2 regions of the Kitasatospora sp. NPDC030952 genome follow, and region 1 is predicted to be linked to the other one. Evidence: riboswitches for the same ligand, from Rfam matches in the RefSeq annotation. Region 1 holds a riboswitch; the other holds the start of a gene.
The links. Region 1 has a riboswitch for cobalamin ahead of nicT (Nickel transporter NicT). Riboswitches for the same ligand answer to the same signal wherever they lie in the genome.
Positions count from the first base shown of each region.

Region 2: another riboswitch for cobalamin. It lies ahead of ACZ47G_RS18835 (cobalamin biosynthesis protein); the one in region 1 lies ahead of nicT (Nickel transporter NicT).

Region 1 covers NZ_JBVIFM010000011.1:216,599-220,432, reverse strand. Annotated here, with positions in the region: gene ACZ47G_RS21100 (M24 family metallopeptidase) at 1-45, opposite strand, end outside; gene rpmG (50S ribosomal protein L33) at 265-429, shown strand; gene ACZ47G_RS21090 (type B 50S ribosomal protein L31) at 459-707, shown strand; gene nicT (Nickel transporter NicT) at 802-1,920, opposite strand; cobalamin riboswitch at 1,953-2,146, opposite strand; gene ACZ47G_RS21080 (ArsR/SmtB family transcription factor) at 2,228-2,611, shown strand; gene ACZ47G_RS21075 (hypothetical protein) at 2,672-3,834, shown strand, end outside.
Region 2 covers NZ_JBVIFM010000010.1:10,506-14,339, reverse strand. Annotated here, with positions in the region: gene ACZ47G_RS18840 (cobyric acid synthase) at 1-1,411, opposite strand, end outside; gene ACZ47G_RS18835 (cobalamin biosynthesis protein) at 1,408-2,433, opposite strand; cobalamin riboswitch at 2,545-2,672, opposite strand; gene ACZ47G_RS18830 (helix-turn-helix domain-containing protein) at 2,869-3,561, shown strand.

The DNA.
Region 1 (3,834 bases):
GTGCTCCCTCACCCGCTCCCGCCGCCCCGCGTACGCATCCGCCATGCGTCGAGCCTACGAACCCCCGGCCCGAACCGCCCGCCGAGCACCCCCGACGGATGCCCCGACACGCCACTGCGCCCCGTGCGCCCCCGTGCCCCCCGGCGTCCGGGAATGGGCAGGACGGAGGTCGCGTTAGAGCAGATGAAAATGACTTCCATTTCGATGTAAGGTTCGGACCCAGCCCCCCGGACCCCGCACCACCAGCCCCCAGGAGGACGCCCGATGGCCCGCAGCGAACTGCGCCCGGTGATCAAGCTCCGCTCCACCGCCGGCACCGGCTACACGTACGTGACCCGCAAGAACCGCCGCAACGACCCGGACCGGATGGTCCTGCGCAAGTACGACCCGGTCGCCGGCCGGCACGTCGACTTCCGCGAAGAGCGCTGACCGCACCAACCCCCCGGAGGAGCCCAGCCATGAAGCCCGGAATCCACCCCGCCTACCGCCCGGTCGTCTTCCGCGACAAGGTCGGCGGCCTCGCCTTCCTCACCCGCTCGACCGTCACCGGCGACCGCACGGTCGAGTGGGAGGACGGCAACACCTACCCGGTGATCGACGTCGAGATCTCCTCGGCGAGCCACCCCTTCTACACCGGCCAGTCCCGGGTGCTCGACACCGCGGGCCGGGTCGAGCAGTTCCGCCGCCGCTACGGCGACCGGCACTGACCACAACGCCGGAACAGCGCCTCCCCCGGGTCGGGGAGGCGCCGTTCCGGCGTGCGCGAGCAGGGGCTCAGCGCGGCGGCCTGACCACCGGGCGCTAGGACTGCTTCTCGGGCGTCCAGCGCTTCTCGACGCCGGCCAGCTTCCAGTAGCCGATGGCGATCGCCCACACCACCACGAACAGCCCCGCGATCGCGTAGCCGACGTTGTCCAGCGAGATGTCCGCGATGAACCCGGTCACCGGGTCCGTCAGGTCGAGCTTCTCGTGCAGCACGCCGACCAGCTCGATGGTGCCGATGATGAAGGCCACCGCGATCGACAGCCCGGTGATGGTCAGGTTGTAGTACACCTTGCGCACCGGGTTGGAGAAGGCCCACTGGTACGCGAAGTTCATGAACGTCCCGTCCAGGGTGTCGAACAGGCTCATCCCGGCCGCGAACAGCAGCGGCAGGCAGACGATCGCGTACCAGGGCAGCCCGGCCGCCGCGCCCGAACCGGCCATCACCATCAGGGTGACCTCGGTCGCGGTGTCGAAGCCCAGGCCCAGCACCATGCCGACCGGGAACATCTGCCCGGGCCGGGTGATCGAACGGGTCGCCCGGTTCAGGATCCGGGCCATGAAACCGCGCGAGTTGAGGTGCTCCTCCAGCTCCGCCTCGTCGTACTTCCCGGCCCGCATCGAGCGGAACACCTTGAGGATGCCCAGCAGCGCCGCCAGGTTGAGCGCCCCGATCAGGTAGAGGAAGGCGCCGGAGGCCGTGGTGCCGACCAGCCCGAGCCACTTGTGGGTGGCCGAGTCGTCGTCCATCAGGGTGTTCGCCAGCTGGGCGCCGCCCGCCACCAGGGCGGCCATCACCACCACCATCGAGGAGTGCCCGAGGGCGAACCAGAAGCCCACCGAGACCGGCCGCTTGCCGTCCGCCATCAGCTTGCGGGTGGTGTTGTCGATCACCGCGATGTGGTCGGCGTCGAAGGCGTGCCGCATGCCGAGGGTGTACGCGGTGATGCCCAGGCCGACCCCGAACACCTGGGTGCCGACCGCGTAGTCGTGGGGCGCGACCAGGAAGACCAACGTCCCGAAGGCGACCACGTGCATGGCGAGGATCACCCCCATCAGCCCGGCGGCCCGGAGGGTGTCCTCGCGCTTCCAGCGGAAGGTGGGCAGGACGGAGGGGGGCGCCGCCTCGGCGGGAGTGGCGGTTTCGGGCAGGGTCATCTCGGGATCACGCTCCAGCACCTCGTGGAATGACTTCGTGAGATGCCGTGGCCGGTCTCCTGGCTTACGGGGCTTCCGGACCCGCCTTCCCAGGCGCACGAGGCGCCCAGTGGCATGTGGGTCCGGACAACTGTCCCCCGATCACAGTGGCGAGGGCCGCTCCGGACTGGGACCTGTTGAGGGTCCGTCACCGGTCTTCCCGAGCACCACGGCGGGGAACACCGTAGGGGTAGCACCACACCCCCGCAAGGCTGCGCACCTGTGCAGGTGTCCAGGATCACAGGTGGTGAGCTGCCAGAATGTCCGCATGCATCTCGTACCGGCCGACCGCGCGGGCCACCGCACCATCGACGGACACCGGGTCTGCGAGGCCATCGCCGCCATCGGGGACACCGCCCACGTCCGGTCCTGGGCCGAGCGGTTCTCCCTGCTCTCCGACCCCGGACGGCTCGCCCTGCTGCTCGCCCTCCACCGGGCCGGCCCGCTCGCCGTCAGCGACCTGGCGGTCGCCACCGGCATGCGCGACCCGGCCGTCTCCCAGGCCCTGCGACTGCTCCGCACCGCGGGCGTGGTCACCGGCGACAAGGACGGACGCGTGGTGCGCTACCGGCTCGTGGACGACGCCATGCGCCCCCTCCTCGACGAGTGCGCCGCCGCCGAGCACGACGAGCCGACCGCGGCGGTGGGCTGACGACCCGACCGGCCCCCGACAAACCACGCCGAGACGCGGCCGGATGAGTACGATCACGATGTGCCGTCCCACCCCCACGTCTGGCCCGCCGACCGCTGGAACACCCGCCCGGTCAAGGCCCGCGTGCTGGCGGTCGCCCGCACCCTCACCTCAGCGACCCGGGTCCTGGACGTCCTCGCCCTGCTGGACCCGGACGGCATCGAGCGGTACTTCACCGTCAACCCCGGCTCCGCGTTCGCCGACCGCGCCCTGGACGAGTACCTCCACGGCCTGCCCGGCTACACCGTGCTCGACTGGGAGGACGCCGTCCGGCGCCACTTCGACCTCGCCGTCGCCTGCGCCGTCCACGCCTCCATGCACCGCCTGGACGCCCGCCTGGTCGTCCTCCCGCACGGCGCCGGCTACAACCGCCTGGTCACCGAGTCCACCGGCGACACCGTCACCGCCGCCGGCCTCTCCCGCAACGAACTCACCCACCACGGCCGGGTGTTCGTCGACGTCCTCGGCCTCTCCCACCCCGAACAGCTGGACCGGCTGCGGACCTCCTGCCCCGAGGCCCTGGACGTCGCCCGGGTCGTCGGCGACCCGTGCTTCGACCGGATCCTGCGCAGCGAACGCTCCCGCGACGGCTACCGCGCCGCGCTCGGCGCCGTCGACGGCCGCCGGCTCGTCGTCGTCAACTCCACCTGGAGCGAACACTCGTTATTCGGCCGCCACCCCGACCTCCCCCAGCGCCTGGTCCGCCGGCTGCCCGCCGACGAGTACACGGTGGCCGTCGTGCTCCACCCCAACATCTGGAGCCGGCACGACCCCGAGGCCCTGCTCGACGACGCCCGCCGGATGGGCCTTCGCCTCATCCCGCCCCACCAGGGCTGGCAGGCCGCACTCGTCGCCGCCGACTGCCTGATCGGCGACCACGGCTCGGTCTCCGTCTACGGCGCCGCCCTGGCACGCCGCACCCTGCTCGTCGCCACGGGAGCCGCCGAACTCGACCCGCACTCCCCCAGCTACGCCTTCGGCCAGGCCGCGCCCGCACTCGACCCCGACGGCGACCTCGCAGCCCAGCTCGAACACGCCCTGACCACCGACCCGGCCGGGCTCACCGACCTCACCGACCGCTCCCTCGCCCACCGCGGCGCCTCCGCCCGGATCCTGCGACCCCTGCTCTACTCCTTCCTCGACGGCCTCGACGAACCCGCCGGCGAACCGGCCCTGCCGCCCTA
Region 2 (3,834 bases), on a different contig from region 1:
CCAGCCGGGCCTCGCGCGCCGCGGCGAACGAGGTGTCCGGCGCCGGCACGAACGCCCGGCCGGCCAACTCGGCGATCTCGCGCATGAGTTCGCGGCGGAAGCCGTCGTTCTCCAGCGCGCCGTGCCAGGTGGTGCCCCAGACCGAGCCGACCCGGCAGCCCTCCAGGCCCTGCCCGATGCCATCGGAGAAGAACGGAGCGCCACCCTCCATCGCCACCACCCCGTGGTGGATCTCGTAGCCCTCGACCCGCTGCCCGTACGCCTCGCCGACCGGCCGCGCCAGCACCTTCTCGACGCCGAACCGCACCCGGGTCGGCAGCAGCCCGAGGCCGTCGACCGCACCCGCCTTGGACTCCACCTCGTCCTCGATCGAGCGGGCCAGCATCTGGTAGCCGCCGCACACCCCGAGGATCGGCAGCCCGGACGCCGCCCGCGCCTTCAGCGCCGGCTCCAGCCCGCGCTCACGCAGCCAGGCGAGGTCCGCGACGGTGGCCCGGGTGCCGGGCAGCACCACCAGGTCGGCGTCGGCCAGCTCCTCCGGCCGGGTCGCCCAGCGCACCAGCACGCCGGGCTCCTGGGCCAGCGCGTCCAGGTCGGTGAAGTTGGACAGCCGGGGGAAGCGCACCACGGCGACCCGCAGCACGTCCGCCCCCAGCGGCCCGGGCCCGTCCGCCCGGTCCACCACGGTGGACAGGTCCAGCGAGTCCTCGGCGTCCAGCCACAGGCCCGGCAGCATCGGCAGGGTGCCCAGCACCGGACGGCCGGTCAGCTCGTGCAGCATCTCCAGCCCGGGCGCCAGCAGCCGGGCGTCGCCGCGGAACTTGTTGACGAACCAGCCCGCGACGTGCCGCTGGTCCTCCGCCGAGAGCAGCGCCAGCGTCCCGTACATCGCCGCGAAGACCCCGCCGCGGTCGATGTCCCCGACCACCACCACGGGCAGCGCGGCGGCCGTGGCCAGGCCCATGTTGGCGATGTCCCGGTCGCGCAGGTTGATCTCGGCGGGCGAGCCGGCGCCCTCGCACACCACCACGTCGTAGCGGGCGCGCAGGTCCGCCAGGCACTCCAGGGCGCGCTCCAGCAGGACGGGCTTGCGCTCCCGGTAGTCCAGCGCCCCCACCTCGGCGACCGGCCGGCCGAGCAGCACCACCTGGCTGCGGCCGTCCGCCCCGGGCTTCAGCAGCACCGGGTTCATCGCCGCCTCCGGCTCCACCCGGGCGGCCTGCGCCTGCATCGCCTGGGCGCGGCCGATCTCGGCGCCGTCGGCGGTGACGAAGGAGTTCAGCGACATGTTCTGCGCCTTGAACGGCGCCACCCGGACACCCTGGCGGACCAGCCACCGGCAGATCCCGGCCGTCACCACGCTCTTGCCCGCGTCCGAGGTCGTCCCCGCGACCAGCAGTGCGTTGCTCATGCCCTACCCCTCCTCATCCACAGGCGGACCACCAGATGCCCCGCGACCGACGTACCCAGCGCCAGCGCGCCCACCCGCCGGGACAGCGTGCAGGCCCGCTCGATGTCGTCCACCGTCACCGGCCGGAACTCCGCCCCCAACACCGGCCGGTGCTCCACCCGCGACTGTGGCTCCGCACCCGCCCCCGGGCGCTCGTGACCCGGAGCCGACGCGCCCTTCGGCTCGTGCGGGTACCGAAGACTCCCGCCCAGCCGCACGCCGACCGCCCCCGCGAAGGCCGACTCGGCCTGGCCCGCGTTGGGGCTCGGGTGCGCGGAGCCGTCCCGGCGCCAGACCCGCCAGGCGGTACGGGGTTCGGGCGCGGCGGCCACCGTCAGCAGCGCCGTCAGCCGGGCGCCCGGCCAGCCCGCCAGGTCGTCCAGCCGGGCCGAGGCCCAGCCGAACCGGGCGTAGCGGGGCGAGCGGTGGCCGACCATGGCGTCCAGGGTGTTCACCGCGCGGAAGGCCAGCAGGCCCGGGGTGCCGGCCAGGGCGCCCCAGGTCAGCGCGTTCACCACGGCGTCGGCGGTGTTCTCGGCCACCGACTCGACCACCGCCCGGGCGATATGCTGCTCGTCCAGCGCGCTCGGATCCCGCCCGCACAGGTGCGGCAGCCGCTCCCGGGCCGCCGTCAGGTCGCCCGCGGCGAGCGAGCGTCCGATGGTGCGCGCCTCCCGGGTCAGCGAGGTCCCGCCGAGCACCGTCCAGGTCGCCGCGGCCGCCAGCGCCGCCCGGCCCAGCGGACGCCGCCCGACCGTACGGTCCAGGACGAGCGCCCCAGCCGCGACCGCGCCCACGCACAGCGCGGTGTACCCGGCCCCGGCGGCCCGGTGGTCGCGCCACAGGCGCCGCTCCAGCCGGATCGCGGCGCTGCCGAACAGGGCGACGGGATGGCCGCGGCGCGGGTCGGCGAAACGGGTGTCGGCGGCGTAGCCCGCGACGGCGCCCAGCGCGAAGGCGGCGGCGCGGGTCAGCGGGCGCACGGCAGCGGGCGGCTAGGCCCTGTCCGGGGGTCCGTCTTCGGTGGGGCAGCCTGCATCGCGTGGGTGTCCTCACTCAGGGTCCGCGCCCTGGATCGACGTACCGGTGGCGAGAGTCTCCTGGCTTCCGGGTCGGACGCACCCACGGGCCTTCCAGCGGCTCCTGACGACCCGCCGTGGCGATTCCGAGGGTGCTCCCCGGTGACAGTGGCGGGACCGCGCCGGACTCGCACCGGCTTCCTCTCCATGCCTCCGTTTGGCCCCAGGATCCCATCACGCGCCCGAACCGGGAGTCAACCGAGGTCACGGAGGGGTTGGTCACACGACGTACACGCGCCCGCCCTGTGCGATCGCCCAGCGCGGAGCAGCGCCGACCGGCCCCGCTTCGTGCGTTCGGCGGCTGGGGACGCGCCGCCGGCCGCACCTACGTTCGGTGCCATGCGCCGCAGAAAGCCACCCGCCGCCACCCCCGCCCCGGTGCCGTTCTCGCCAGGAGCCGCCCGCGCCCACCGGGCCGGCCTCGGGCTGACCCCCGAGCAGGTCGCCGAGGGCATGGCCGCGCACGGCGTACGGCTGCTCCCCAGCCACGTGCTCGCCTGGGAGAACGGCGAGCTGCGGCCCGGCGAAGCCGAGTTCATCGCCCTGGCCCGCGCCCTCTGGTGCCCGGCCGACCAGTTGATGGACGGCCGCCCGGTGACCCTGCGGGACCACCGCCTGTCCCGGGAACTCCCCCAGGAGACCGTCGCCGAACGGATCGGAATGCCACTCCCCACCTACCGGCAGGCCGAACTGACCGGCCACTGGGACGGCGACCCTGACCAGACCCACGCCCTCGCCCAGGTACTCGGCCTGCGACTGACCGAACTGGTCGAGGCCACCGGCCGCCGCGAAGCCCTCGACCGACTGCTCCGCCAGTGCGTGGCCGGCCGCTGGCAGCCCCACCTGCGCCCACTCGCCCGACTGGTCCCCGTCCCGGAAGCCGACCTCGCCGCCGTCCTCCCCCTCCTCCAACAGGAACACCACATCCCCACCCACTGGGGCGCCACCACCCAGCCCCGCACCCCCACCCCACCCCTCACCCCCCGCTTCTGGCACCTCCTCAGCACCCACCACCCCACCATCCCCATCTGACCGGCCCACACCTCCACACCCACCCCCATCGGGCGCGCAGGGCAAAGCCCGCGCGCCCGCAACACCCCCACCCCCAGCAACTACCCCCACCCACCCCCTCACCCCCAGCACCCACCCACCCACCTCACCCCCTCCCCCTCCCCACCCGACCAAGGCGAGAGGGACGCGCTGCGGGAGGGGGCGGTGGAGGGGGTGGGTGCGGAGAGGGGCGTGACGGGTGATTTTCAGACCGCCCACGGCGCCCAACCCCCCACCACGAGGGTCGGCAGTCGG